Regions from separate parts of the Propionispora hippei DSM 15287 genome, predicted to be linked through region 3. Evidence: riboswitches for the same ligand, from Rfam matches in the RefSeq annotation. Region 3 holds a riboswitch; each other region holds the start of a gene.

Region 1 (11,025 bases), on a different contig from region 3:
CGGTAATGACGATGCTGGAGGCCAGTACATCATGCTCAGCCTGACTGAGCATATCCGCCGCAATATATTGCGGATCAGCCGTCTGATCGGCAACAATCAGAATTTCGCTGGGGCCGGCCAGCATATCAATATCACAGTAGCCATAAACGGCTTTCTTCGCCAGGGTTACAAAAATATTGCCCGGACCGGTAATCTTATCCACCTTGGGTACGGTGGCCGTACCAAAAGCCAGTGCCGCAATAGCCTGTGCTCCGCCGGCTTTAAAAATCCGGGTGACACCGGCCTCCCGGGCGGCTATCAGATACAGAGGGTTAACACTGCCATCCCGGGCAGGCGGCACAACCATGATAATTTCTTTGACTCCGGCCACTGCCGCCGGTACGGCATTCATAACCACCGAAGAAGGATAGGCCGCCGTGCCGCCGGGAACATACACCCCAACCCGTTCCAAAGGGATGCACTTTTGGCCAAGCATCGAACCATATTCGCGGGTAGTCAGCCAGGTTTTCGGCAACTGCTCGGCATGGAACGAGCGAACATTTTCTATGGCTTTGCGCAGGGAAGCCAGAACATCGGCATCCACTTGCCGGTAAGCAGCGTCAATCTCCGCTGCCTTAACTTCCAAATCCTGCGCATCCAGCCTGACTCCGTCAATTTTCTCCGTATAGGCAAGCAGCGCTTGGTCGCCCTTCGCCCGAATATCGCCAACAATTCGTTCCACCACCTGAGCGGCAGTCAGTTCCTCGCCAAAGGCAGCGGCAATCCGCGCCTTGGCTTTTTCACCTAATTCCACCGTATCAAAGGCAGGCTTTTTTAACAATGCCTCCAGCTCTGCGTTACTCAGCTCCCCGGCAAATACAGTTTTCACTTTACGCCACCTCTCGTGACCAGTTCCTGCAAGTCTTTGGTCAATTGATTAATGCGGTCAAATTTCATCTTAAAGCTGACCCGGTTGGCGATAAAGCGCGCCGTTGCCGGTTCGATCTGCGCCACTTCGATCAATTGATTTTCCTTTAACGTACGGCCGGTTTCTACAATGTCAACAATCATTTCCGCCAGCCCGACCATCGGCGCCAGCTCGATTGATCCGTTTAATTTAATAATTTCCACCTGAATTCCCATACTATGAAAAAAGCGTTCCGCAATATTGGGATATTTCGTCGCTACTCGCATATGAGCGTAATCACTGAATTTTTCCTGTTTTAACGCCTGCGGCACAGCCACCATGAGACGGCAATAGCCAAATTTCAAATCAACCAATTCATATACATGCTTTGCTTCTTCGAGCAATACATCTTTCCCGATAATTCCGATATCAGCGGCGCCATATTCCACATAAGTCGGTAAATCAGCCGTTTTGGTGATGATAAACTTTATTTTTTTGGTTTCATTTACGATGACAAGTTTACGTGAGTTTTCGCTTAAGCCTTCCGCCGTATAGCCCAACTCAGCCAGCAATTTAACCGAAGGCTCAAACAGTTTGCCTTTGGGCAAGGCAATCGTTAAGTATTCCATATCACTGGATGTCATATGCAGCCCCTCCAGACGCTTTAGTTATTTAAAGTATTAATATGATAAATATGCTATCACATTAATTTTATTCCGTCAATAAAAAACTGCCGGTTAAGTCAATTTGTTTTACCGGCGACAAAAGCACAGTAGGATTTTGCCAAACCAAACGAGAAGTGTTTTTATATTAAAAATCAGACACAGGAGGTCTTCATTGTGCCATTCAATATTTTAGTCTTAAACCAGCTAAAAGAAAATCATATGGCAGCCATCCAGGATGCCGCGCCAGGCAGTTCAATCATCACGGCCGATCTGGCCACAGCCGGTCAGCATATCGCCAATGCAGACATTCTGGTAGCCTGGGGCAACCAGGATATCCGCCAGCTCTACGCTGCCGCGCCGCAGCTTCGCTGGGTCCACGCGCTGAGTGCCGGTGTGGAGGACTGGCTATTTCCCGAATTGGTCACCAGTTCCACTTTGTTAACCAACTCCAAGGGAATTCACGGTATCCCTATATCTGAGCACGTTCTGGCCCTTATGCTCGCCTTTACCCGCGGACTTAACCTGCTGATTCCCCAGCAGCGCAATAAACAATGGAAACGGGTCCGGGTCGACGAAATACACGAAAAGACCATCGGCATTGTCGGACTCGGCAATATCGGGCGGGAAATTGCCAAAAAGGCAAAAGCGCTGGGCATGCACGTAGTAGCTACCAAACGGGAAGCAACCACCGAATTATTTGTCGATGCGCTGTACACACCCGACTATCTGGCAAAAATGCTGAGCATCTGCGATTTTGTTGTAGTCTCACTTCCCTTAACAGACGAAACTAAGGAAATGTTCAATTTGAACTATTTCTCCGCTATGAAACGAACAGCCTATTTCATTAACATCGCCCGCGGCGGTGTCATTGCCGAAGCCGACCTGATTACCGCCCTGGAACAACAGCTAATTCAAGGTGCCGGCCTGGACGTTTTTGCCGAGGAACCGCTGCCGGATAGTTCGCCGCTTTGGAATATGCCCAACGTCATCATCACACCCCATCTGGCCGGTCTGTCACCCAGCTACTTAGACCGCGCCATCCAGTTGTTTGCCGATAATTTAACCCGGTTTATCGATAAAGATCAAATCCTTAATATAGTAGACAAGCAAAAGGGGTACTAATTGATATTGTCGGCCTCTCGGAGAAAACAAAGCTCCGGCGGATCATCCTTGGCCGGAGCTTTATGATGGCGCCTTACGATTTCAACAATTTCGGGCTCGGTCCCGGCCTGACTCAGTAACGAAGCTCCCCGCTCGGCATGATTAAAATAAATATAAAAGGCATGCCGCAAATTGGCGGGAAAAGCTCCCCGCCCCTGCCTGCCCCAGGCTTCGGCCCAGCCAGGAGCCAGAGAATGAGCCAGCACCGCCATAATTTTACCGGCTGTGTTGATATCACCCTGCCGCTTCCCCACATCGTGCAGCAAAGCGCAGCGAATCAAACGCCGTATGTCAATCGCCGTCTGGCCGGAGAAGCCAAGCGCCGTATAGGTTACATTCAGCGCATGCCGCTGTTCGGCCAGACTCATACCCCAAAACAATGCCTGTTCCCCGGGGTGCAGATAACGGTTCACAAATTCTTCCTCTTGTCTACTGATCCTGGCAGTAAGAGCCGAAATCACTTGTTTCACCCGTGAAAACATGACCGTCTGCTCCCTTAAATTAAATATAGATGAGTTCTTTACAGCCTTTAGCCTTTTGGCTCATGGCAGCTTCCTGGCGCGACTGGGGGAATAGAGCCAGTTCGACGGACTGTCCCTGCATTCTTAGTTCAGAAGCTTTTTGAATCGCTTCCGTCAGCTTGCCGGGTTCCCAGCCCACATACCACTCGCGAAAATCAGCGTCCAGTGAAATACCCTGCCGTTCCAGAGCCAACAATACCCGCTCTATTCCTAAGGCAAAACCGGTGGACGGGCAGTCAACGCCGAAGGACGACACCATCTTATCATAGCGGCCGCCACCGCACAGCGGAAATCCCAGCCCAGGCGTATAGCCCTCAAACACCATGCCGGTATAATACTCAAAATCCCGGATGATCCCTAAGTCAAAATTGACATACTGCTCCACACCGTACCCTTTCAGCAGGCAGTAAATATCGGCCAGATTGTCCAGCGCGGCCCGGCTGACCGGATTGGTAACCATCGCGTAGGCTTGTTCCAGCAATTCCTCTTTGCCGTACAACAGCGGAATCTGCCGCAGCAAAGTCTGAACGTCGGAGCTTAGCCCGCTGGCCGTCAGAATTTCCCCCAGACCGACCACATTGCGGTTTACCATGCATTGTTTAACCTTTTGACGCTGTTCGGCGGTCAGGCGGCTTTCTTCCATGATTCCATTGATAAATTCCACCTGGCCAATATTGACCTGAAAGGTTTGCAAACCGGAATCCTTCATTGCCTGTACGGCCAAAGCAATCACCTCTGCATCGGCCGCCGGTCCCGGAACGCCCAACAGTTCCACTCCCGCCTGATAGAATTCGCATTGCCGCCCGGCCTGCGCCTGCTCATAGCGAAATACATTGGTTAAGTAGAACAAGCGGAGCGGCAAACTGTTTTCTTTAAGCCGGGTAGATGCCACCCTGGCAATGGGAGTAGTCATATCCGGACGCAATGCCAGAATGTGATTTTTTTTATCAAAGAACTTAAACATATTCTGTGCCATCTGCTCGTCACTGCCGGCAGACAAAGTTTCCAGATATTCAAAAGTGGGCGTGACCACCTCGTCATAGCCCCACTTGGCAAATAATCCGGCCAGGGAACCTTCCACAATTCGTTTATATTTTGCTTCCCGCGGCAAAAAATCTCTGGTGCCGTAAGGAATCTGCGGTACAAATTCATTTGTCTTCATTAAATGGTTACACTCCGTTTCAACATGGATTAATAAAAACTTACTCTTTTTTCTTTTCGTCAAGCCGCGAGAGAACTATACCATATCCGTCGGCGCCATAATTCAGGCAGCGTTTGACGCGGCTGATGGTAGCCGTACTAGCGCCTGTTCTTGCCACAATATCATCATAGGTCGCCCCCAACTGCAACATCCGGGCAACCTCCAAGCGCTGCGCTAAAGACTTAAGTTCCCCTATAGTGGAAACATCTTCAAAAAACTGATAACACTCCTCTTCATCCTGCAACAGTAAAATAGCCTGAAACAGTTGATCAATCAACGGATCTTTTAGTTTAGGATTCACCGACATAGCTAGTGTCACTCCTTATTTTCCCATACTGTATATCAATATATTATATATTCGTGCAGTTAGATAGATTTCCTTCTTTATCCCTTTTTTTCTTTAATCTATGAAAACTTTATTAAAATGTCCGTTTAAGAAAGATATTATCCAAACAATCTTCTTGACACATACAAAAAACCGTGATAGGATTTAAAAAATGAATGATATTATTATCATCTAGAGTTGGCTGAGGGACTGGCCCAATGAAGCCGCGGCAACCATCCGGAAGGAACGGTGCCAATTCCTACAGGATTTTATCCTGGCAGATGAGAGAAGCCCAAGAGTATGTGTTGGTCTCTTCGCTGCGAAGAGACCTTTTTATTTGCACGAAAGGAAGGAACCTCATTGATTAGTTTAAACGGGATTGAAAAAATATACCACAGTCAGTCCGGTCAAATCCATGCTTTGCGTGGAATTAATTTGGAAGTCAAGGCCGGTGAAATTTTCGGAGTGATCGGTAAAAGCGGCGCCGGCAAAAGTACGTTGATCCGCTGCATCAACCGTTTAGAACAGCCTACGGCCGGAACAGTGATCGTCGACGGTCAGGACATCACAAAGCTGACGGAAAACGAACTTAGGGAATCGCGGAAAAAAATCGGCATGATTTTTCAGCATTTTAATTTACTCTCCTCCCGCACGGTTTTTGACAACATCGCTTTCCCTCTTGAATTGGCCGGCTACACTAAACATGATGTTGAAGATACGGTGGTCCGTCTCTTAAAACTGGTCGGTTTATCGGACAAACGTGAACAATACCCTTCACAATTAAGCGGTGGTCAAAAACAGCGGGTAGGTATCGCCCGCGCCTTAGCCAATCGTCCCAAGGTACTGTTGTGCGACGAGGCCACTTCGGCTCTTGACCCGCAAACTACCAAGTCCATTCTAGAATTATTAAAAAACATTAACCGGGAGCTTAAATTAACCATCGTCCTTATCACCCACGAAATGCAGGTTATCAAAGAAATCTGCGACCAGGTAGCAGTTATGGAAAATGGCCTGATTATTGAGCAGGGACCAATTCTGGATATCTTTACCCAGCCTCAGGCGGCTATTACCCGGGAATTTATCGGCACCATCATGAATCATGATTTACCGGATCATTTTAAACACATGCCACTTTCACGGACACCGCTTCCCGACAGCAAGCTGCTGCTGCGGCTTTCGTTTATCGGCGATGCTGCCGGCGAGCCAATCATTGCCGGTATGATCCGGCGTTTTGATATCGATGTAAGCATTCTCTATGGAAATATGGATCATATCAAAAATGTCTCCTTCGGTACTTTAATCGTTGAATTATCAGGCAGTCAGGATGCTATTCATAGGGCGCTTGAATACACCAGGGCACACGAAGTGGGAAGCGAGGTGATCGGCTATGTCTCAAGACATGCTTATGCTGCTGTTTGAAGCCCTGCTTGACACAACCTATATGGTTGCTGTCTCCACCTTGATTTCCACCCTCCTCGGGATACCGCTTGGTGTCATTTTGGTTGCTACGGATAAACGAGGAATCCTGGAAAATCTGTACATCAATCGTATTTTAGGCAGTATTGTAAACGCAGCCCGCTCTACTCCCTTTATCATTTTAATGGTGGCTATCATTCCCTTAACCCGCCTGTTAACAGGCACCTCGATCGGCACTAATGCCGCCATCGTCCCGTTAAGTCTGGCGGCCATTCCCTTTGTCGGCCGGGTTGTAGAAGCGGCGCTGAAAGAAGTGGATTACGGAGTGGTCGAAGCCGCACAGGCCATGGGCGCCTCACCATTTGAAATCATCCGCAAAGTATTGATACCGGAATCGCTTCCCTCTATTATATTAGGAATCACCTTAACCATCATCAACCTGATCGGTTACTCCGCCATGGCCGGTGCGATTGGCGGCGGCGGCTTGGGTGATTTGGCCATCCGCTACGGTTATCAGCGATTCCGCGCCGATATTATGCTGGCCACAGTAGCCATTCTGATTGCTCAGGTCCAAATCGTGCAATCCTGCGGCGACTATCTCGCCCGCAAGGTAAACAAAAGATAAGTACTATTGTTTTCCAAGCAAAATCACATATATATTATTTTAGGAGGATTTATTATGAAAAAACTGGTTTTACTCATGGTTTCTCTATTGGCATTGACGGTTCTTTTCGCTGGCTGCGGCAGTAATGATAAAAAAGAACCTAATGCTACCGCTGCCAAAACGGTATTAAAAGTGGCAGCTACCCCCGTACCGCATGCTGAAATTCTGCAAGTAGTCAAACCCATATTGGAAAAAGAAGGAATTGACCTTCAAATTGTGGAAATGAACGACTATGTTCGTCCAAACATTGCCGTTGCCGAAAAAGAATTGGATGCTAACTTCTTTCAGCATACGCCTTATCTGAACAAGTTTGCCGCAGAGCATAACCTGCAATTAAGCAATATTGCCGGCGTACATATTGAACCGATGGGTATCTATTCCAAGAAAGTAAAAACACTGGCTGACGTTGCTGCCGGTTCGCAGGTAGCGATTCCTAACGATCCCACCAATGGAGGCCGCGCACTTGCTTTATTGGAAAAGGCCGGTCTGCTGAAACTGAAACCGGGAGTCGGCATTAACGCAACAGTAGGCGATATTGTTGAAAATCCTAAAAATTTAAAAGTAGCTGAACTGGAAGCGCCTCAACTCCCCCGTGCTTTGGACGATGTAGCCATTGCTGTTATCAATACCAACTATGCTTTGGAAGCAAAGCTGGTGCCGACCAAAGACGCTCTGTTTATTGAACAGAACGACTCGCCGTTTGTTAACATTTTAGTAGTTCGCAAAGGTGATGAAAATCGTCCGGAAATTCAGAAGCTGGCCAAGGCCTTAACGTCTGACGAAGTGAAGAAATTCATCAACGACAAATATCAGGGAGCCGTTGTTCCTGCCTTCTAAGCCCTGTTAAACCGCATGCTTATGAGACACCCCGGAGAAATTCTCCGGGGTGTCTTTAGCTTTGCCACAGAAAAGGAAAAGGGAAAGCCTCCGCCGGCAGCCGGAGCACTTTCCCGCTTTCTCATCCTGCTCTTTATAAGGTTTTTGAACGTTTCCGATGGAATAGCCGCAAAAGAAGATTTTGCAGCGAAGCAAGAAAAGAGTGTTTTTCAAAAAACAGAAAAATAATGGGAATACCGATTAAGGTGAAGAAAGTCGAGGAAGCCAGACCACCGATAACTACCCAGGCCATGCTGACCCTTGTCTCCGCGCCGGCGGTTACGGCCAGAGCGGTGGGCAGCATCCCGGTAATCATCGTCAGTGTAGTCATAAATATCGGCTTTAAACGGGTTTTGCCGGCTTCAATAATAGCGTCCTGCGCGTTCATCCCCCGTTCCATCAACGTCAGCGTATAATCTAAAAGCAAGGTACCGTTTTTAGCCACCACACCATCCATAACCAAAATACCAATCAAAGAGTATAAATTAATGGTATTTCGGGTAATTGCCAAAAAGAGTAGCGATCCGATCAAACCAAAAGGCAGCGAAAACATACGGATAAAGGAGGTTGACAGCGATTCGTACAAGGTGGAAAGCAACATATACACTAAGACCAGAGATAATCCCAGGGCCTGGGCCATTTCGCCAAAGGTAGTGTTCATGTTGTCCGCCTGCCCGGTAAAACGATAGGTTACGTTAGTCCCCAAATCCTCCGGCTTTATCCTTTTGCTGATATCGTTTAGCACTTCCTGCAACGGACGATCTGTGACATTAGCCGCTATGTTAATCGATTCCTGTTTATCTACCCGCCGAAGCATGACCGGTCCGACACCATCCTGCAGGCGAGCCACATCGCTCAGCTTCACCAAACCATTACCGGCTTTTACCGGTATGGAACTTATGTCGGAGGCCTTAAAACCATCACTGTTCTTAAGACGTACATAAATATCCGTATCCTGTGCATCATTAGTCGGATCATTGGCATAATAACCGGCCAGTGTTCCGGCCACCGCACCGGAAAATACGTTGTTGACTTCATTAACCGTCGTATTGAAAAATTTCAACCGTTCCCGGTCTACCGTCAGCCTTAGTTCAGGCATGCCTTCACTATAGGAGCTGCGGACATCCTTAACACCGGGCACCTTGGCAATGATATCCTGTATCCGGTAGGAGGCTTTGATAATATTATCTAAATTGGCTCCCCGGATTTCAATCTGCACCGGCGAATTATTGGGGCCGCCGCCTCCCGTACCGGTCCCACCGGAGACACCGGCGACAGAAGATTGCGTTTCACTGACCTGTGCCGAGGCTTGCGGGAAGTTTTCCTTGAGAAAACGCCGTACTTGTTCGGTCACCTGCCAGACAGTTAAGCTCCTCTCTTTCCGGTCAACCATTTGCACACTCACCCTGCCGTAATTGCCGGCAGGAGTACCCACGCTGGATAGGTAATAGCTAACTTCCGGAATGGTCGTAAGATATTCCTCTATTTTTCTTACTTCCCCGTTTGTTTGATCTATATTCTGCCCTACGGGAAACTGAACAAAAATCTGAAAACTGCCTTCATCGGTTTTAGGCATATATTCAGAGCCGATCACTCCCAAAGGAATAAGTGAAACAGCAACGAAAAAACAAACGGTAATAGCACTGATAATCTTGACCGGATTGATCAGACTCCACCGCAATATTCGTTCATATTTTTCAACAGCCCCCTGTTCCAGGCGATTCATAAAATCCCAAAGCCGTCCCTGCGGTTCCTTGAGACCGTTCTTAAAGAATTTTGAGGCCAGCATGGGAGTTAAAGTAAATGACACCATAAGTGAACACAGGGTAGCAAAAACAATGGTCAGACCAAACTGCCGGAAAAATTGTCCGGTCATGCCAGTCATAAAAGCAACCGGCATAAACACAACTACATCGCACAGCGTAATCGCCAGAGCCGCCATGCCAATCTCATTTCGTCCCTCTTCCGCCGCCGTCTTGGCATCCTTGCCCATCTTCAAATGGCGATGGATATTTTCCAGCACGACTATCGAATCATCGACCAAGGTACCGATACATAACGACATGCCCATCAGTGACATCATATTAAAAGTAAAGCCAGCCATATACATAACAAAAAAGGTAGAGATCAAAGACGTGGGAATAGCAATTAAAACAGCAATCGACGAACGCCAGCCCCGCAGAAAGAGATACAGCACCAGTCCGGTCGTAATCAGCCCTTCAATCAGCGCCTCCAGCGTATTATGCAAGGAGTCCTCGACATATTGAGAAGCATCGGTAATGACCACAAACTGATAATCCGGGTATTCGGCCCGCAAGCTTTCCAACTGCGCTTTAGCCGCCTTGGCCGTATCCACCAGATTGGCATCGCTATTTTTGTAAACTGTCATAGATACAACATCCTGGCCGTTAGTCCGGGCATAGCGGGTAACCCGCTGGTCCTGCTCTTTGACTGTGGCAAGATCGGTCAACGGAATATTAACACCGTTCGAATTGGTAACATGAATGCCGGCTAACTCTTCCGGTGAAGCATATTGAGCAATCAACCGTACATTGGTTTCCTTTTTGTCATCAAATACCGAACCGGCCGGCGTCAGGACATTTTCCTGCTGAATCCGGCTCACAATGGAGCTTAAGGAAATGTTGTAGTAAGACAGCTTATCCTTGTCCACCTCCACGGCCACTTCCTTATCCCGCCCGCCAAACAGCGACACGTCGGACACACCGCTGGCCCTTTGCAAACGCTCGGAAAATACATCGTTAGCCAGGGTATATACCTCTGACAGGGGTTTGCCGGAAACAATAGAAACCTCCAAAATCGGCGAGGCATTAATATCCCGTTTGATAACCGATGGCGTTTTCACACCGGTCGGCAATTTGCTTATAGCCGCATTGACATATTGTGTGGCATCAACGGCTGCCGTGTCCACATTGGCCCAGAATTCAAATTCCAGCGTAATTTGAGCTCTTTCCGGTCTGGCAACCGAAGTGATATGCTTTAAATTGGCTAAGGAAGACAGTGAATTTTCCAGGGGTTTTATGACGTCCTGCTCCACCTGTTCGGTCCCGGCTCCCGGGTAATCAACCGTTACCGTGACATAAGGAATATTGACGGCCGGCAACAGTTCCACACCAATCCGGTAAAAACTGAATAAACCCAGCACAACAAACAACATGACAATCATGGATATGCCGATAGGTTTTTGGATGGAAAAACGAGTTATATTCACGATTGGCCACCTCGGTTAGCCAATGTGACCGGATTGACCTCAATTTGCAGACCCGACCGCAGGCGCGAAAGATTGCTGACA
Region 2 (8,589 bases), on a different contig from region 3:
GGGGCGGACATTGTCATCCACAGTGGGACAAAATATTTGTCAGGCCATAATGATACCGTTTGTGGTGCCGTCGTTGCCCGCACTGCGGAGCTGGGGGAACGGATACGGTTCATCCAGAACTCAACCGGCAGCATTCTGGGACCGCAGGATAGCTGGCTGCTGCTGCGGGGCATTAAAACGCTGGCTTTACGTATGGAAAAACACAGTGCCAATGCGCTTACCATTGCCAAATGGCTGCAAACTCAGCCGCAAGTCAAACAAGTCTATTATCCCGGCCTGGAAGATCATCCGGGTAAAGCTATTCAGGATGCCCAGGCCTCCGGTTATGGTGGCATGCTTTCTTTTGATGTGGCCTGTCCTTCGCTGGTTCCACAGGTGCTGTCCCGGGTCAGGCTGATTCAGTTCGCCGAAAGTCTGGGCGGCGTGGAATCTTTGATTACCTTCCCGGCTGTTCAGACACACGCTGATGTGCCGCCCGAGGTTCGGGACCGGCTGGGGGTTTCGGACTGCCTTTTGCGGTTTTCCGTAGGGATTGAGGATGTGGAAGATCTAATTGAGGATTTGCGGCAGGCGTTGCATAATAAAGGGTAACGGCCGGAAGAAATGGAGAAAACTAGTGCTCCATCAACTTTGAAAGTGCAAATTAAATTTGCGGAGATTTTTTCGACTGGCAAGGAAGTAAAACCGCAGGAATAGCAGTCCCTACTGCAAGATTTTGCCGACGCAGCCGGGCGGAAAAAGATCCGTCAGGATGCGCAGTGTGAATTAATCAGCGGTTACCTAATGGCAAAAAAATCTTGACATCGCCTGTCATTGGTACTATCATGTAAGTAACAAGTTGGTTTGAATGGTAGGCTGATCAGAAAAACTGAAGGCCAAAGGAGATGCTTGCTGCAGCTTCTTTGGCCTTTTTTGTTTATGTGGCGTTTCCTGACCATACCGACAGCGGCTTATACGCCGGATCAAACTAAAAATTTGGTATGGGCCGTATTTGTCCGTGCATAACTATAACTTGGGTTTGATACATTATCATGTAAATTTAAAATATAAACGGGGGTATTTACTATGTCACGTATTGTAAAGAATTTAACCGAATTAATCGGTAACACTCCGCTGTTGGAATTTGACAACTACCGTAAGGCCAGAGGGTATGAGGCAGCTGTTATTGCCAAGTTGGAATATTTTAATCCCTTGGGCAGCGTGAAAGACCGGATCGGCTATGCCATGATCGCCGATGCGGAAGAAAAAGGCCTGCTTGACAAAGATACTTTAATTGTTGAACCTACCAGCGGCAATACCGGTGTAGGGCTGGCTTTTGTCGCAGCGGCTAAGGGCTACAAATTGGTGCTGACCATGCCGGAAACTATGAGTATTGAAAGAAGAAAGCTGCTTAAAGCGCTAGGTGCCGAACTTGTTTTAACGCCGGGCGCGGAAGGTATGAAGGGGGCTATTAAAAAGGCCGAAGAAATTGTGGCGGAAAACCCGAAGGCCTTTATTCCCCAGCAGTTTAAAAATCCGGCTAATCCGGCTATTCACCGCAAGACCACGGCTGAAGAAATTTGGCGCGATACCGACGGCAAGGTTGATATTTTTGTCGGCGGTGTAGGTACGGGCGGCACCATTACCGGTGTTGGCGAAGTATTGAAGCAAAAAAATCCTAACGTTAAAATTGTAGCGGTTGAACCGAAGGATTCGCCTGTTTTGTCGGGCGGTAAACCGGGACCCCATAAAATTCAGGGTATCGGCGCCGGGTTCGTGCCGGACGTGTTTAATAAAGACGTCATTGATGAAATTATTCCGGTAAGCAATGAGGATGCTTTTGCTACTGGCCGGGAACTGGCCAGAACCGAAGGCCTGCTGGTCGGTATTTCCAGTGGTGCGGCAGCTTATGCGGCAACTCAACTGGCTTTACGTCCGGAAAATAAAGGTAAAACCATTGTGGTGCTCTTGCCGGATACCGGTGAACGGTATCTGTCGACAAGTTTATTTGAAGAATAATAGTAGGCTCGGCTGATCGGACATAACGAAGGCTGGAGTTTGCACTACGACGGCGCAAACTCCAGCCTTATTTCTATACCGGTGGCCGGCTCTCGCAAGAGGTTCTGCTTTTCCCTCTTATTTTAAGAACGGCTACCGGGAATGGCATGATTCAAACTTACCGGACATATACTACCTGTAAGCAGCTTAGCGTGCGCTGAGACAGAAAACTGGTCTGCTTGCTTGGCGGTAAATAGTTATTGACACTGTTATTACCCTATGATACTATTTCATATAAGTTGATAAAGTAGCTCTTATCCAGAGAGGTCGAGGGACTGGCCCGAAGAAACCCGGCAACCGGCAGCAATGCAGTGGTGCTAATTCCAGCAGGATAATTAATCCTGGCGATGAGAGGAAAGTATGACCCCAAACCCTTTCCTTGGAAAGGGTTTTCTTAGTTTCAACCCGGCCGATACAAACTGCTTATAGAGGTGTGAGCATGGCAAATACAAAAAAGAACGCAAGTGCGGTGCAGCAAGAAGTTGTGCCCCAGTCGGTTATGGACCAAATTGAAAAGGTTATTAATAGCACATTGCACGGTTCAGTTACCTTAATCGTCCAGGACTCCCGTATTATCCAGATTGAGCGGGTCGAGAAAATTAGATTATGCTGATACGATAAAGGCAATGGAAAAGATATAGTTAGCAGCGGGGGGAGGCGGCGAGGATTTATGCCTGCAAAAAAGGAAGCAGTTTCACAGGAGGCGGCCAATCAGGCTAAATCGCAGGCTTTGCGCAAACGGATCGCAGAGGCTGTGGACGGACTGAAATTTGGCCAGGTGGTCATTGTGATCAAGGACGGCAAGGTCACCCAGCTTGACCGGACCGAAAAACAGCGGTTTACCGGTGTTGAAGGGATTTATGGTGACGGAATATAACGATAAACCGATAAAATATTACAGGCGGCGGGGACTGGCCGAGGCCGGGCAAAGACTGGTAAAAAAAGGCTTGACTTGCTGAGGGCTTCATGGTATTTTATAACAAAAGAAGATAGTGAATAAGCTGATCAGAAAGACTGAAGGCTAAGGAAACACCTCGAGTGCTTTCCTTGGCTTTTTTATTATCACAACAATATAGCGAATAGAGAGGGGTACATATTATGGCATTACCGGAAAACTTGAAATTTGACTCAGTGGCTGTCCACGGCGGACAAGAACCCGACCCAACCACAGGTTCCCGCGCGGTTCCGATTTATCAAACCACATCCTATAATTTTCGCGATAGCGAACATGGCGCCAATCTATTCGGTCTAAAGGAAGCGGGCAATATTTATACCCGTATCATGAATCCCACCACCGACGTATTTGAAAAACGGGTAGCGGCCTTGGAAGGCGGTGTTGGCGCTCTGGCCTTTGCTTCCGGCCATGCTGCTATCAGCGCGGCTATTTTCAACATTGCCCAGGCCGGTGATGAAATTATCAGCTCATCAACGCTGTACGGCGGTACCTACAATATGTTTACCTACACTCTGCCTCGTTTGGGTATTAACGTGATCTTAGTCGATCCCAGCGATCCGGAAAATTTCCGTAAAGCCATAACGCCGAAAACCAAGGCCATTTATGGTGAAACCATCGGCAACCCTAAAATTGACGTGTTTAATTTTAAAGCCGTAGCGGCTATTGCCCATGAAAATGGTATCCCCTTGATTATTGACAGTACCTTTGCCACGCCTTACCTGTCACGGCCGATTGAATTCGGTGCCGATATTGTTATTCACTCGGCTACCAAGTTTATCGGCGGTCATGGCAGTTCGATGGGCGGTATCGTAATTGACGGCGGTAAGTTCAACTGGGGCAACGGCAAGTTCCCGCTGCTCAGCGATGCCGATCCCAGTTATCACGGCCTGAGCTATACCGAGGCGTTAGGCGAAGCGGCATTCATTACCCGCCTGCGCATTCAGGTGTTGCGCGATTTAGGCGCTGCCCTAAGCCCGTTCAACAGCTTCCTATTCCTGCAGGGTCTGGAAACGCTGCATCTCAGAATGGAACGGCATAGCCAGAATGCTCTGGCAGTAGCTGAATTCCTGGAAAGTCATGAGCAGGTATCGTGGGTAAGCTATCCGGGCCTTGCCAGCCATCCGGATCATGAACTGGCCAAGGAGTACCTGGCGAAAGGGGCCGGTGCTATCTTAACCTTTGGCATTAAGGGCGGCCTGGAAGCGGGTAAGAAGTTCATTGACTCGCTCAAGCTTTTCTCTATTCTGGCCAATGTGGGCGATGCCAAGTCGCTGGTTATCCACCCGGCCAGCACTACCCATTCGCAGCTGACTTCGGAACAGCGGGCAGCGGCCGGCGCACCGGACGACATGATACGTCTCTCGGTTGGTATTGAAGATGCAGCGGATATTATTGCCGATCTGGAACAGGCCCTGCAAGCAGCTAAATAGCATTGTTTCTTGGTTTTTCATTGACAAAAAGAGAACATTTCGCTAGAATTTAGAATATAAATTTTGGCAAAGGAGCCATTTCTCTAAGGGGAGAAGTGGCTCTATTTTTTTGAGGAGGCGGCGACGATGCGGTGGTTTAGCAGCAAGGGGTTACAGCAATTAGCCGAACAGACGAGTCAATATGCAGCCGGGAATATAGCAGGCGAGTTAAAGCCGGAGGAGTATCCGAAGGAGCTGCAGCCACTGGCTGGGCATATTCAGGCCATGGCGGAGATGATCCGCAGCTTTACTCAGGAGTCGCAGGTGGCGTCCAGCCAGGTGATGGCCGCCGTAAAACAGGTTAACAAGGCCATTGTCAATGCCGATACGCTGGGCGGTAAGATTCATCAGGAGACTGCCGGCACGCAGAAGCTGGCCGCCAGTCTCCTGAACGGAGCCTCCCAGGCCAAACAGGAAATCGAACAGGTGGTCCAGACGGCGCAAACCATTACGCAGGTGGCCGGCGGTATTCATCAGGACAGCATTAAAACCAGGCATACCGCCGAGCAAGGCTGCCAGGCAGTGCTGGAGGCATCGGACGCGATGACAGCCATTCAGCAGTCCTCGACCAGAATTGAAGCCTGTATCCAGAATCTAACCAAAATGGCGCGGGAAATTGACAGTTTTCTGGGCGCCATTCAGGGAATATCCACGCAAACTAATCTCTTGTCCCTGAACGCCGCCATTGAGGCGGCCCGGGCCGGCGAGCACGGCCGGGGCTTCGCTGTGGTGGCCCAGGAAATACAGAAGCTGTCCGAAGCCAGTGCCACAGCCGCTTCATCGGCCAATGGCCTGTTGGCCCAAATTGACGAAGGCGTGGCTGCTGCCGCTGCCGCTGTCGAGGAAGGGGCTAAGTCGGTGGAAAACGGCGTCAAGGCGATGCAGGAAGCTGACGGCAGTCTGAAGGAAATCCTGGCGGCCAGCTCCCAAATTGAAGATCAACTGTCGGAAGCCAGCGCGGCCCGGCAATCACAGTTGGCCGCAACCACCGGCGCCTCGGATACGTTGAATGACATGGCCCAGATGTGCGAACAGGCGGCGCTCCATATTGATGAAGTGGTCGGTTCTATTGCCGATCAGGAGCGCCATCTGGCGGAAACACGCAACATGGGTAATTTGCTGGCCAAGGTCGCCAAGTCGTTGGTGGATACAACCCAGAAGATCACTTTGGTAACTATCAGCCCGGAGATGCAAAACCAGATTCAGCGTTTAAAGGAGCAGCTGACTGCCCTTGCCCGGGAACAGTCGCTGCTCAGTCTGGAGCCGGCCGTACATAAAACGGTGTTGTCCGGCTTTTTACAAACCCATGCTAACCTGGAAGCCATTTGGAGCAACAATCTGGAGGGCGAGTTTATTGTTTCCCTGCCACCGGCCGGCATTGCCAATGCCGGATCGCGGGAATGGTTCCAGGAAGCGGCGGAGGGAAAAATCTATGTGTCGGCTGCCTATGTGTCGGCCATATCCCACAAGCCCTGCGTCACCATCGCCGTGCCGATCAGCGGCGCCGGTGGCCGTATCGGTGTGCTGGGGGCCGATGTAAGTGTAGCCTGATTTTTCAGCGAGAGCAGAGGTAGCCGCGCGAAAACGCGTCCTAATACCTCTGTTTTTATTTGAATCAAAAGGTCAAAAGGTCAAATATTTTCCTTGTATAGTTGGGAATTTTTTGCTACATTATAAATGTAACATATATATATAAACAGAGGTTACACGAGGGGGTATCTGTCATGAATCAGGAAAAATATACGCAGAAGGCGATGGCTGTTCTGTCGGCCGCGCAGCAGATCTGCGCCCGGTATTATCACCAGGAAATGACGACAAGACATGTATTGCTGGCCTTGCTTAAAGAAGATGACGGCATGACCGCGCACCTCCTTAAGGAAGCGCAGGTGGACACAAAGCTTTTTCAAAAACAGGCGGAAGCCTTGCTTAAACAACAGCCTGCCGTTCGCGGCCAGGAAAGCGGGCTCAGGATGAATACAGCCATGCTCCGCGTACTGGCTTTGGCTGAGGAGATCGCGGCCCATATGCAGGATGAATATATTAGCACCGAACATATGCTGATGGCGCTGGCCGATGACGGCGACAGCGATGTGGTGGATTTGTGCCGGAAGTTCGGCCTGCACCGCAGCCGTTTGCAGCAGTTGGTCAGTGCTTACCGTCAGGGCCGGCGCATTACCGGTGATAATCCGGACGAGGCGTTCAAGGCGCTGGAGAAATACGGCCGGGATTTGACGGCGCTGGCGCGGGAAGGAAAACTGGACCCGGTGATCGGCCGCGACGAGCAGATCCGGCGGGTGGTGGAAATTCTCTCGCGGCGCACCAAAAATAACCCGGTGCTTATCGGGGAGCCCGGTGTCGGCAAAACAGCCATTGTGGAGGGGCTGGCCCGGCGGATTGTGGCCGGCGATGTGCCGGAAAGCTTAAAGGACAAAATCCTGTACTCGCTGGATTTAAGCTCCCTGGTGGCCGGTGCGAAATTTCGCGGTGAATTTGAGGAACGTCTGAAGAATGTGCTGGATGAAATTTTACAGGCCGAGGGCCGTATCGTCCTGTTTATTGATGAACTGCACACCGTGGTGGGAGCCGGCGCCGCCGAAGGCGCCATGGATGCCGGCAATATTTTAAAACCCATGCTGGCCAGAGGGGAACTGCGCTGTATCGGGGCTACGACACTGAATGAATACCGCGCCCATATCGAAAAGGATACGGCCCTGGAACGGCGCTTCCAGCCGGTCATGGTCGGCGAACCTTCGGTGGAAGATACCATCTCCATTTTGCGGGGCTTAAAGGAACGCTATGAGGTCCACCACGGGGTGAAGATCAAGGACGCGGCCCTGATTGCGGCGGCGACGCTGTCGGACCGTTATATTGCCGACCGGTTTTTGCCCGATAAGGCCATTGACCTGGTTGACGAAGCGGCGGCCAAGCTGCGCACCGAAATTGATTCCATGCCGGCCGAACTGGACGAAGTATCCCGCCGGGTGCTGCAACTGGAGATTGAGGAACAGGCCCTGCGCAAGGAGACGGAAGCAGCGGCTCACAGCCGGCTGGCCGGTATCGAGGCGGAGCTGCGAGAACTGCGGGCTCAGGCCGACAGCCTGCGCGGCCAGTGGGATGTGGAAAAGCAGGGCATTGTCAAGCTGCGGGAACTGAAAAAGCAAATGGAAGCCGTGCGGACAGAAATGGAAAATGCCGAACGGGCCTATGATTTGAACCGGCTGGCCGAGCTGAAATACGGCCGGTTGCCGGCGCTGGAAAAGGAGTTGCAGCAGGAAGAAGCTGCGCTGGCGCAGAAACGGACCCAGCAGGTGTTGCTCAAAGAAGAAGTGGACGAAGACGATATCGCTAAAATCGTCAGCCGCTGGACCGGCATTCCGGTCAGCCGCATGCTGGCCGGCGAACGGGAGAAACTGGCCGGTCTGGAAACCATTCTCCATCAGCGGGTAGTCGGCCAGGATCAGGCGGTGCAAGCTGTCAGCGAGGCCATTATCCGGGCCCGGGCCGGCATCAAGGACCCCAACCGTCCGATTGGTTCTTTCATCTTCCTGGGACCGACCGGCGTTGGGAAAACCGAGCTGGCCAAGACGCTGGCCGAGGTGCTGTTCGATGACGAACGCAGTTTAATCCGGATTGACATGAGCGAGTATATGGAAAAACATGCCGTGGCCCGTCTGATCGGCGCACCGCCCGGCTATGTCGGCTACGACGAGGGCGGCCAGTTGACCGAGGCAGTACGGCGGCGTCCCTACAGTGTGCTGCTGCTCGATGAAATCGAAAAGGCCCATCCTGATGTCTTTAACGTGTTGCTGCAAATCCTGGACGACGGCCGCTTGACCGACAGCAAGGGACGGACGGTCGACTTTAAGAATACCATCATTATTATGACCTCCAACCTGGGGTCGGCGGAAATCCTGAAAAAAGAAGGCGCCGCTGCGCAGGAAGCCGTCTTTACCATTCTGAAAAGCTATTTCCGGCCCGAATTTTTAAACCGCATTGACGACATCATCGTCTTTAAGGCGTTAACGCCGAAGGAAGTCCGGTCCATTGCCGGCCTGCTGCTGCAGAATCTAAAGCAGCGGCTGCAAAAACAACTTAACCTTACCCTGGAGTGGGACGAAGACGTTGAAG
Region 3 (11,025 bases):
TCTACCAGGAAAATAACAGTTATGCTCTTGCCGGTCATGAACTGGAAAAGCTGGATGACAAAGAACTGGATAAAATTGTCGACCAAGTTGCCGTATATGCCCGGGTATCTCCCGCTCATAAGCTGAGAATTGTAAAAGCGCTGAAACGCCGCGGCCATGTTGTGGCTATGACCGGTGACGGAATTAATGATGCCCCGGCTATAAAAGAGGCTAATATCGGGGTGGCCATGGGGAAAGCCGGGACTGATGTTACTAAAGAAGCTTCTGCCATGGTCCTGGCCGATGACAATTTTACGACCATTGTTGCAGCTATAGAGGAAGGCCGGGGAATTTACGAAAATATCCGGAAGTTTATCCGTTACCTATTGTCCTGTAATCTGGGAGAGGTCTTGACCATGTTTATTGCCTCACTGCTTGGCTTCCCGTTGCCTCTGCTGCCGGTACAAATTCTTTGGGTCAATTTGGTAACTGACGGTTTTCCGGCTATGGCACTGGGGATTGATCCGAACCAACACGATATTATGCAGCGACCGCCGCGAAATCCGGAAGAAAGTGTGTTTTCCCGGGGGCTCAGCCGTAAAATTATTATGCGTGGTATCCAGATTTCCTGCAGTACTGTAGGGATTTTCGCTCTTGTCTATCTTTTGCAGGACAATTTGCAGTTGGCAAGAACGATGGCATTTGTTACACTGGTATTATCACAGATGTTTCATGTTTTCGATTGCCGTTCGGAGATATTCACAGCATTTGAGGTCGGTTTAACTAAAAATAAGTATCTGGTGTTGGCGGTGACCGGTTCTGTTTTAATGCAGATCGGAGTAGTATATCATCCCTTTTTTCAAGGTATATTCCAGACCGTTCCCATGTCACTCTTTGACTGGCTGTTGGTGGTAGCCATCTCTGGCTGGACATTCATCACCAGCGGTGTGCGATATGCTTTTCGAAAAAAACGGTATATGTTTTCGCAGCCCAAACGTGCTTAGGCAATCACTGAAGCTTGTCAAAACAGTTGCATAGATGCGCAAGGAGGCGTTGTAATATGAGTTTTCAATTTACAAAATGGCAAGGTCTGGGAAATGATTTTGTCCTTGTTGACTGCTTTAAGGAGACTATAACTGATTGCAATCAACTAGCGGTTGCCGTTTGTGACCGGCATTTTGGCATAGGTGCCGATGGGTTGGTTACAATTTCTTCTTCGGCGGTCGCTGATTTTCATATGCGAATTTTTAATTCCGATGGCAGCGAAGCGGAAATGTGCGGTAACGTAACTCGCTGCGTGGCCCGCTATGTATATGAGAACGGTCTGACAGCTAAAACAAAGATCAGTTTGGAAACCGGTGCTGGTATTATCCGCCCGGAGTTGATTTTTGAAAGCGGCAGGGTTGTCAACGTCCGGGTTGATATGGGAGAGCCGAAACTGACCCGTGGTGTTATTCCGGTGACAGGACAGGCGAAAGATACTGCTATACATATTCCGGTGGAAGCAAATGGAGTTCTTTATTATGGTACTTGTGTTTCTATGGGAAATCCGCACTGCGTTATTTTCACCGATGATGCGGCCGGTATTGATTTGCCGTTAGTTGGTCCGGGACTTGAGAAGCATGAACTGTTTCCCAAAAAGATTAATGTGGAATTTGTGCAGGTGCTCAATGCGGAAAATATCCGGATGAGGGTGTGGGAGCGCGGCGCAGGGATAACCCTGGCTTGCGGTACCGGCGCCTGCGCGGCTGTAGCGGCAAGCGTGTTAAACCAAAAGACCAAGCGGCAGGTTACTGTTCATTTGGATGGCGGCAAACTGTTTGTTGAATGGGGCGACAACAATCATATATTTATGACGGGACCGGCTATCGAAGTGTTTCGTGGAGAATACCGTCGTTAAATACGTGTCTATCAACTAACGGAATGATCCATGGCGAGTGATTTTTCGGGCCAGACGAATTATGCCCTATGGGGCACGGAAAATTTTGCAGGAATAGCGTCCCTGTTTCAAAAAATTTAATGAAGTTTGGCCCCAAAAGCACCGTCTGGGAGCGTTTAGGATAGTTGGAAGACACGCACTAATGCATTGTCGTCTGCAAACAGGCGACTTTTTTCATACGCTTACAGGAATTTTTTAGAGTAAAGTATAATAATATACGCCATAAGACTAAGGGAGGTGCTTCATGAGGATTGTTAGTTTGGCGCTGATATTTTGTCTGCTCGTCGGTAGTCAAGCCCTGGCAATATCCCCAATCAATCTTGAAGTAATAAAAGAAGCCCAGCTTTATGGAACCGCTAATGTAAAAAAGGATTATACCTCTTTTCTAGCTCCCTGGATGGCCTTCGAAGAACGTGCCCCCAAGTTGGATGAGTTTGCCGAGCGAGCGTATCTCTACACTCCTTTTCTGTTGATTGCCATTGATGCCCGCAGTAAAGCACAGCAAGGCAAACCGGTGGAAACGGCAGACAGCAGTAAAACCCTGGAGAACTACGCAGGTTATGTTATTTTTAGTGCAACCTTGTACGGTGGTAATGACGCATTGATGAAAAATGCTGCAGTGACGGTAAGACAGGATAAGCATACAGTCAAAGCGGCCCAATCGACGGTAGAGGTATCCAAAACCAATTGGCCTGACAACAAGCCGCAGTATATGGCCCAATGTTATTTTTATTTTCAGGAAAAGGATATCCAAACCGATAAACCGGCGTTGCTGCATATACTCACCGCCGATAAACAGGAGCATACCTTTTATTTTAATATGGATCGTATAAAATGAAATAGGGAATGAATATGAAAACCTGTATAAAAAGGAATTTCTCAATGTAAGAAGAAGTAATTTAAAATAAAATGAGATTATTTCTGAATTGTAACGTCAATAATAACATACGCAAAGGACGGTGCAACATACTGTGCTAAAAAGCATGACCGGTTTTGGCCGAGGCGAATATGTGGACAATGCTCATCGGCTGACGGTAGAAATTAAGGCCGTAAATCATCGCTATAACGAGATTGTCATTCGTATGCCCAGAAATCTTAACGTATTTGAGGATAAGATACGCCGGCATCTTTCCAATGTATTACTTCGCGGCCGGATTGATGTTTTTATCAATATAGATGAATATGGGCAAAAGAATCGTGAGGTAAGGGTTGACAAAGACCTGGCAATCGCTTACCATAATGCCTTGAAAGAATTGACAGAGCTTTTTGCCATTCCAGGCAGCGGCAAAGCAGAAAACGTGTATCACATAGCGAAATACCCCGATGTGATTCGCGTGGAGGAGATTGACGAAGATGCTCTTCTTTTGTGGGAAAAACTATCCCAGGCTTTGGATATAGCCAGCCGGAATTTGCTGACGATGCGTATGGCGGAAGGCTCCAATATATCCCAGGATTTGACTGCCAGAATAGAAAAACTGTCGGGATTTATTGCGGCTATTGAAGAGCGGGCGCCGCAAATCATGGTGGAATACCGTGAAAAATTGCTGAACCGTATGAGGGACACCCTGGCAACGCTGAATGTGGGGCTTGACGAGGCCCGTATTTTGCAAGAGGTAGCTTTGGTTGCGGAACGGATTAATTTTACTGAGGAACTGGTTCGGTTAAAAAGCCATTTGTCCCAGTTTCAACAGACCTTGCTCGTTAAGGAGCCTGTGGGCAGAAAACTTGATTTTATTGTGCAGGAGATCAACCGGGAAACCAACACCATCGCTTCTAAAGCGAATGATTACTGTGTTGCCAATATCGTGGTGGATGTAAAGAGCGAAATTGAGAAGATTCGGGAACAAATACAAAATATAGAGTAAAACTTTATTACAAATAATTTTAGGAGGATTTAAACTTATGGAAATTAAACTTATTAATATTGGCTTCGGTAATATCGTGTCTGCTAACCGGATTGTGTCTATTGTAAGCCCTGAGTCGGCTCCTATCAAACGTATCATCCAGGAAGCGCGTGACCGAGGGATGCTGATTGACGCTACCTACGGACGCCGTACCAGAGCGGTTATCATTGCGGACAGCGACCATGTTATTTTGTCGGCGGTTCAGCCGGAAACAGTAGCCCACCGCCTGGCCAGCAAAGATACCAGCGACGAAAGTGCAGAATAGATATACGTTGAAAGGAGCTTTTTTATGACGCAGCAAGGAATCTTAATTGTTTTATCCGGTCCGTCCGGAGCGGGTAAAGGGACAATTTGCAAAGAGTTGTTGCGTAGCTATCCCAATTTGCATTATTCCGTATCAGCGACGACGAGAGCGGCACGCGCAGGAGAAGTCCACGGTACAAACTACTTGTTTGTTTCACAGGAAGAGTTTCAGGAAATGATAGCGAAGGATGATTTGCTGGAATGGGCCAACGTATATGGCAACTGTTACGGAACGCCCCGCCAATATGTTATGGAACTTTTAAACGACGGTAAGGATGTTATTTTGGAGATTGATACGCAGGGCGCCATGCAGATAAAAGATAAATTTCCGGAGGGAGTTTTTATTTACATCATACCTCCTTCCCTGAATGAATTGGCCAACCGTATATATAAACGGGGGACCGATAGCCTGGAGTCGATAAAAACCAGGCTCAGTTGCGCCACATTTGAAATTGACTGTGCGCAGCACTATAACTATGTGGTAGTAAATGATTTGGTTGAAGAAGCTGTTCGCAAAATTTCCGCCATTATCACGGCGGAAAAGTGCAATGCAAAGCGCAATACACTGTTGGTCAACGACGTATGCTGCTGTAAAACAGCCGAATCATAAATATACTAACGGAGGGAAAACCTGATGATTCATCCTTCACTTGATGTTTTGGTAGATAAAGTGGATAGTAAATACACTCTGGTTGTGCTGGCGGCTAAACGGGCCCGTGAAATTATGGACGGCGAAGACTCTTTGGTGGACAGCAAATCCAACAAACAAGTGACCATTGCTCTGGAAGAAGTCGCAAGTGACAAGATTTCCTATGAGAGAACAAAAACAGGCATAAAATAGGAGGCACTCCATGATTGACGGGAAAAACATAGTAGTGGGAGTGAGCGGAGGTATAGCCGCCTATAAAGCCGTTGAATTGGTAAGCCGTTTGAAAAAAGCCGGTGCCACCGTCTATGTGATCATGACAAAAGCGGCCACTGAGTTTGTGACTCCCTTAACCTTCCGGGAATTGAGCGGTAATCCTGTGGCTGTTGATCTATGGAGTGAAGTCAAGCACTGGAATGTAGAACATATTGCGTTAGCCAGCACGGCTGATTTATTTGTAGTGGCGCCAGCCACGGCGAACATCATCGGCAAGGTAGCCAATGGAATTGCCGACGATATGCTTTCTACCACCATTATGGCTACGAAAGCGCCGGTGATCATGGCACCTGCTATGAACACCAATATGTACAACAATCCTTTGGTTCAGCAAAATATAGCCAAGCTTACGGCTTTGGGCTATTTCTTTATCGAACCGGCCAGCGGCATGCTGGCCTGCGGCGTGGAAGGCCAGGGCAGGCTGCCTGAGCCGGCCTGTATTGTCGATTATATTGTTGCTTTTATGAAAAAGCAGCTTGCCAACCCGGCAAATCGGGTTGAAAAAAATGATTTGGCCGGGAGAAAGGTTATCGTTACGGCAGGCGGAACCAGAGAACCCTTGGATCCTGTACGCTATATCGGCAACCGTTCCAGCGGTAAAATGGGATATGCTCTGGCCGAAGCGGCAAAAGCACGGGGCGCGCAAGTGACATTGATTTCCGGTCCCACTAAATTGAGGCCGCCTGAGGGTGTAGCCTATGTGCCTGTGGAAACGGCGGCAGAAATGCGTCAGGCTGTTTTGGCCGAGTACCAAGGGGCGGATATTGTTATTAAGGCGGCGGCCGTAGCTGATTATAAACCTCAGCAGGTGGCGCTGCAAAAGATAAAAAAGGCCGGCGATACGCTTACTTTAGTCCTGGAAAAAAATCCTGATATTTTATTGGAACTGGGACAACATAAAAATCAACAGATTTTGGTCGGTTTTGCTGCTGAGACGGAGTCGCTGCTAGAGCATGCCGGCGACAAACTTATGAGAAAGAACCTGGATATGATTGTTGCCAACGATGTTACCCAGGCCGGTGCAGGCTTTAATGCAGACACGAATATTGTGAAGCTTTTGTACCGGGACGGACGGATTGAGGAAATCACTCAAATGACGAAACGGGAGTTGGCCGATGTCATTTTCGATAAAATTCAGCAAATAGCAAAAAAATAGTTGCTTTTTCTATTTTTCTATTTTAAAATTATTTTGTTGAAAATACATATGATTTACTCATCAAGAGCAGGTTGAGGGACTGGCCCGATGAAACTGCGGCAACCGTTAGCTAGGCTAAAAAGGTGCCAAATCCTGTGTTTTACACAAGATGGGAGTGACATAGCTACTCTCCCGTTTTGGAGAGTTTTTTTATTGGCTTGTTATAAGGAGGTATTAGTATGGGAAAGCATGTATTGTTTACGTCAGAGTCGGTAACGGAAGGACATCCGGATAAGATCGCCGATCAGATTTCCGACAGTATTCTGGATGCGATTATTGCTCAGGACCCGATGGCGAGAGTCGCCTGCGAAACGCTTGTTACTACCGGTCAGGTCCATGTGGCCGGTGAAATTACAACCAAATGTTATGTGGAGATTCCTAAGATTGTCCGTGAAGCAATTAAGGATATTGGTTATACCCGTGCCAAATTTGGGTTTGACGGGGATACTTGCGGTGTATCCATATCCATCGATGAACAGTCGCCGGATATTGCTTTGGGTGTAGATAAGGCGCTGGAGGCAAAAAAGGGTGAAATGGACCTGATTGATGCCATTGGTGCCGGTGATCAGGGCATGATGTTTGGTTATGCAACCAATGAAACGGAAGAATATATGCCTCTCCCGATTTCCCTGGCCCATAAACTGGCAAAACGCTTAACTGACATCCGTAAAAGCGGGGAAGTGGATTATTTGCGTCCTGACGGGAAAACCCAGGTTACTGTGGAATATGAAGATGGTAAGCCGGTACGGGTGGATACCATTGTTATTTCTACGCAACATGGCCCGGAAGTGGATGGTGCCACGATTGAACGGGATGTTTTGGAAAAGGTTATTAAACCAATCGTTCCCGGTCATTTGCTGGATGGGGAAACAAAATATTATATCAATCCGACCGGCCGTTTTGTGGTAGGCGGACCGCAGGGTGATGCCGGTTTAACTGGACGGAAGATCATCGTTGATACCTACGGCGGGATGGCCCGTCACGGCGGCGGTGCTTTTTCCGGCAAGGATCCTACGAAGGTAGACCGCTCCGCGGCATATGCAGCCCGCTATGTGGCTAAAAATGTGGTGGCAGCCGGTCTGGCCGATAAGTGCGAAATTCAATTGGCTTATGCCATCGGTATTGCCCATCCGGTCTCTATTATGGTGGAGACCTTTGGCACGGCCAAGATCGAGGAGCCTGTTATTGTCAAACTGATTGAAAAACACTTTGACCTTCGTCCGGCGGGAATTATTAATACCCTGGATTTGCGCCGGCCAATTTATCGCCAAACGGCGGCCTACGGTCATTTTGGCCGTACCGATGTCGATTTGCCCTGGGAACGGACGGATAAGGCAGCGGTATTACGCCAGGCTGCTCAGATAAATCAGTAGGTATCTGTAAGAATCAGACTGTCATCACGATAGAAAATATGCCTGCTTTAAAATCTCGGAGAGGACTTGGTAAAGTCCTCTCTTTGTATGAGAGGGATACTGATGAATCGCATAGCTCAAGTGTGTGTTAATTTACCTGCCCGCAATATAGATAAAGTTTTTTCCTATGCGATTCCGGAAACACTGCATTTTCTTGATATCGGCTGGCGGGTGGTAGTGCCTTTCGGAAACAGAACCTATGAAGGCTTTATTGTCGCTCTGTCCGCTCTGTCGGAGGAAACCTCGTTTGAGTATGAAGTAAAACCGATTATGGATGTATTGGATAGCCAAGCTTGGTTTAGTGACAGCATGTTGCAAACAGCCAAGTGGATAAGCGAGTATTATCTTTGTACCCTAGCCGAGGCTATGCGTCTTTTCATTCCGGGAAAAACCGGCATAAAAAGTGAAAAGCAGTTCGGTATAATTTCCGGCCTGGAGCAAGCGGCTATGGAACAAATACTGTCCCGCTTACCGCCTCAGCCGCAAGCGGTCTATGACTATCTGAAAAAACATGAACCGGTGGTTCTGTCAAAGTTGAAAAAAGTCTTCGGTGATTATACGGAGGCCGCCCTGAACGATTTATTAGCTAATAAATTGATTGTTTGTACTACGACGGCAAAGAAGAGATCGGTGCCCCAGTTTACAACCAGTGTACGGTTGGCAATTCTCCCGGCGGAGGCCGAAATTTACCTGGAAACGTTAGTAGGTAAGCCGGCGCAAAAACGTCTGGTGGCTTTATTGTTGCAAAAAGAAGAAGTGAAATATAGTGACCTGAGCACGTGGCAGATTACCCGTGACACGGTTAACCGTCTGGTAAAAGCCGGAGTGGCGGAGAATGTGAAGCAGCAGGTGCTGCGCAACAGCTATTCCGGTATGGGGTTGCGGGAGCAGACTGTCCGTCTGACGCCGGAGCAGCAGCAAACCATTGACCGGATCATACCTACTATTGATGAGCAGCAGTACCGTTCTTTCTTATTACATGGAATCACCGGAAGCGGTAAAACCCAAATATATATTGAAGCTGTTGCCGCGGTGCGGCAGCAAGACCGCCAGGCTATTGTCCTGGTGCCGGAAATTGCTTTAACCGGCCAAATCGTCTCTCGGTTTAAAGAACGGTTCGGTGAAGATGTGGTTGTAATGCACAGCAAGCTGTCAATCGGGGAACGGCATGATGCCTGGCAGCGTCTGCAAGAGGAAAGCGCCGGTATAGTGATTGGTGCCCGGTCGGCAGTTTTCTCGCCGGTAACCCGTCTGGGGATTATTGTCATTGATGAAGAGCATGAATTTACTTACAAGCAGGAAGAGCAGCCCCATTATCATACCCGGCAAGTGGCTGCTAAGCGGGCTGAACTGGAAGGAGCTGTGCTGTTGCTAGGCAGTGCAACCCCCTCTGTGGAAACCTATTATGAAGCTCAGCAGGGCAGGCATATATTGCTTACCTTGAATAAAAGAATTGATCATTCCCTCCTGCCGGAAGTGCAGATTGTCGACATGCGGGAGGAGTTAGCCCAGGGGCGACGCAGTGTTATTTCAGCACCGCTGCAGCAATTGCTGGCCGATACGCTGCAACGGCAGGAACAGGCCATTATTTTGCTCAACCGCCGGGGTTATGCAACCTTTGTCTTATGCCGTGAATGCGGACATATCATAAAATGCAAGCACTGCAGCGTTTCCATGGTCTATCATAATTCCAGCAATATGCTGCGCTGCCATTACTGCCAGGCTAGCTGTCCGGCACCGGATATTTGCCCTGTCTGTGCAAGCCGGTATATCCGCTATTTTGGCACAGGCACCCAAAAGCTGGAGGAAGAACTGGGAAAAATCTTTCCTCAGGCCCGGGTCATCCGTATGGATCAGGATTCCACCGGCAGAAAAATGGCTCATGACCGGATTATAACGTCATTCTCACGGGGAGAATATGATATCTTATTAGGAACACAGATGGTTGCCAAGGGTCACGACATAAAAAATGTAACCGCTGTAGGCATCATATCGGCCGATTCTGCCCTGAATTTGCCTGACTTTCGTTCCGCTGAGCGGACCTTTTCCCTGCTGACTCAGGCCGCAGGCCGCGCCGGCCGGGGCGATAAAGCCGGGCAGGTGGTTATTCAAACGTATAATCCTGAGCATTATGCCATTATGGCCAGTTCTTCCCATAATTACGAAGTTTTTTACAGGCAGGAAATTGAAGCCAGAAAAAGCCTGCAGTATCCACCTTTTAGCGAGTTACTCAAACTTACTGTCTTTTCTTCTGACGAAAACCAGGCCCGCAGTCAGGCCGAGCACATTGCCCGGCAGTTGGGAAAAGAACTGCCGTATGACCGCCAAACAGAAATCATAGGACCTTTTGCTGCGCCTATTGCGAAAATTAACAATTCCTACCGCGTTAATATTTTAATAAAATCGAAGGAACTGGCTAATATAAAGTCCCAGATAGTGGAACTAAAGCTAAATAGCCGCAACGATGTCCTGCTGGATATTGAACCCTTGAATATACTGTAAGAGGCGAAACCTGGAAAGTCATTAGGTAACTCATAGATTTTCGTAAACTTTTGTGTTAGAATTTGGACATAATATGGACAGTTAAAATCAATGGAATGGGGAGGATGCATCATGGCAATATTGGATATAAAAAAAGCCGGCGATGAAGTGTTGAAACAACTTGCGGAACCGGTTGTTAAAATAGATCGTAAGATTAAGCAATTGCTGGATAATATGGCGGATACCATGTATTCGGCCGATGGGGTTGGCCTGGCAGCGCCGCAGGTGGGCATATCACTTAGAGTTATTGTTGTTGACATTGGTGAAGGCTTGGTTGAGCTAATCAATCCGGTTATCATCAGTCACGAGGACCTGGAGGTTGGCACTGAAGGCTGTTTAAGTATTCCCGGTGTATTTGGCGAAGTGGAGCGTTACGCCAAGGTTACTGTGGAGGGACTCAACCGTCATGGGAAGACCGTTACTATTGAAGGAACCGGTTTTTTTGCCAGAGCATTGCAGCATGAAATTGATCATCTGGAAGGCGTGCTGTTTATTGAACGGGCAAAAACCATTTATAAGGGGCAAAAGTGATGACCAAGCTGCGTATTGTTTTTATGGGAACGCCTGATTTTGCCGTGCCTTGTTTGGAAACATTACAGGGCGGTCCTCATGAGGTGATTGGCGTAGTTACTCAGCCGGACAGACCTAAGGGCCGGGGGCAGAAATTTACGGCTTCACCGGTGAAGGAGACCGCCTTGGCTCACAACATACCGGTATTTCAGCCGGAAAAAATTAAGACGGAAGCGGCAGTAGAAGCTTTAAGAGCCTGGAACCCGGACCTGATTGTTGTAGTTGCTTTTGGCCAGCTTTTGTCACCGGTTATTTTAAAG

Evidence for each region. A riboswitch is a leader RNA that binds a small molecule or an ion and turns the genes downstream of it on or off. The one in region 3 is predicted to bind S-adenosylmethionine.
Region 1: another riboswitch for S-adenosylmethionine. It lies ahead of F3H20_RS03185 (methionine ABC transporter ATP-binding protein); the one in region 3 lies ahead of metK (methionine adenosyltransferase).
Region 2: another riboswitch for S-adenosylmethionine. It lies ahead of F3H20_RS05680 (YezD family protein); the one in region 3 lies ahead of metK (methionine adenosyltransferase).

What each region holds. Positions count from the first base shown of each region.
Region 1 is NZ_FQZD01000005.1:266,471-277,495, reverse strand. It holds gene hisD (histidinol dehydrogenase) at 1-868, opposite strand, end outside; gene hisG (ATP phosphoribosyltransferase) at 865-1,530, opposite strand; gene F3H20_RS03205 (D-2-hydroxyacid dehydrogenase) at 1,726-2,673, shown strand; gene F3H20_RS03200 (HD domain-containing protein) at 2,670-3,194, opposite strand; gene hisZ (ATP phosphoribosyltransferase regulatory subunit) at 3,214-4,395, opposite strand; gene F3H20_RS03190 (YerC/YecD family TrpR-related protein) at 4,436-4,741, opposite strand; SAM riboswitch class I at 4,945-5,047, shown strand; gene F3H20_RS03185 (methionine ABC transporter ATP-binding protein) at 5,120-6,178, shown strand; gene F3H20_RS03180 (methionine ABC transporter permease) at 6,147-6,800, shown strand; gene F3H20_RS03175 (MetQ/NlpA family ABC transporter substrate-binding protein) at 6,855-7,676, shown strand; gene F3H20_RS03170 (efflux RND transporter permease subunit) at 7,810-10,944, opposite strand; gene F3H20_RS03165 (efflux RND transporter periplasmic adaptor subunit) at 10,941-11,025, opposite strand, start outside.
Region 2 is NZ_FQZD01000008.1:30,221-38,809, forward strand. It holds gene F3H20_RS05670 (trans-sulfuration enzyme family protein) at 1-591, shown strand, start outside; gene cysK (cysteine synthase A) at 1,066-1,998, shown strand; SAM riboswitch class I at 2,289-2,391, shown strand; gene F3H20_RS05680 (YezD family protein) at 2,477-2,650, shown strand; gene F3H20_RS05685 (YezD family protein) at 2,708-2,914, shown strand; gene F3H20_RS05690 (homocysteine synthase) at 3,136-4,422, shown strand; gene F3H20_RS05695 (methyl-accepting chemotaxis protein) at 4,549-6,012, shown strand; gene clpB (ATP-dependent chaperone ClpB) at 6,186-8,589, shown strand, end outside.
Region 3 is NZ_FQZD01000004.1:250,514-261,538, forward strand. It holds gene F3H20_RS01280 (calcium-transporting P-type ATPase, PMR1-type) at 1-983, shown strand, start outside; gene dapF (diaminopimelate epimerase) at 1,040-1,879, shown strand; gene F3H20_RS01290 (hypothetical protein) at 2,163-2,756, shown strand; gene F3H20_RS01295 (YicC/YloC family endoribonuclease) at 2,890-3,783, shown strand; gene remA (extracellular matrix/biofilm regulator RemA) at 3,821-4,087, shown strand; gene gmk (guanylate kinase) at 4,112-4,735, shown strand; gene rpoZ (DNA-directed RNA polymerase subunit omega) at 4,760-4,966, shown strand; gene coaBC (bifunctional phosphopantothenoylcysteine decarboxylase/phosphopantothenate--cysteine ligase CoaBC) at 4,977-6,203, shown strand; SAM riboswitch class I at 6,258-6,358, shown strand; gene metK (methionine adenosyltransferase) at 6,422-7,615, shown strand; gene priA (primosomal protein N') at 7,718-10,156, shown strand; gene def (peptide deformylase) at 10,268-10,726, shown strand; gene fmt (methionyl-tRNA formyltransferase) at 10,726-11,025, shown strand, end outside.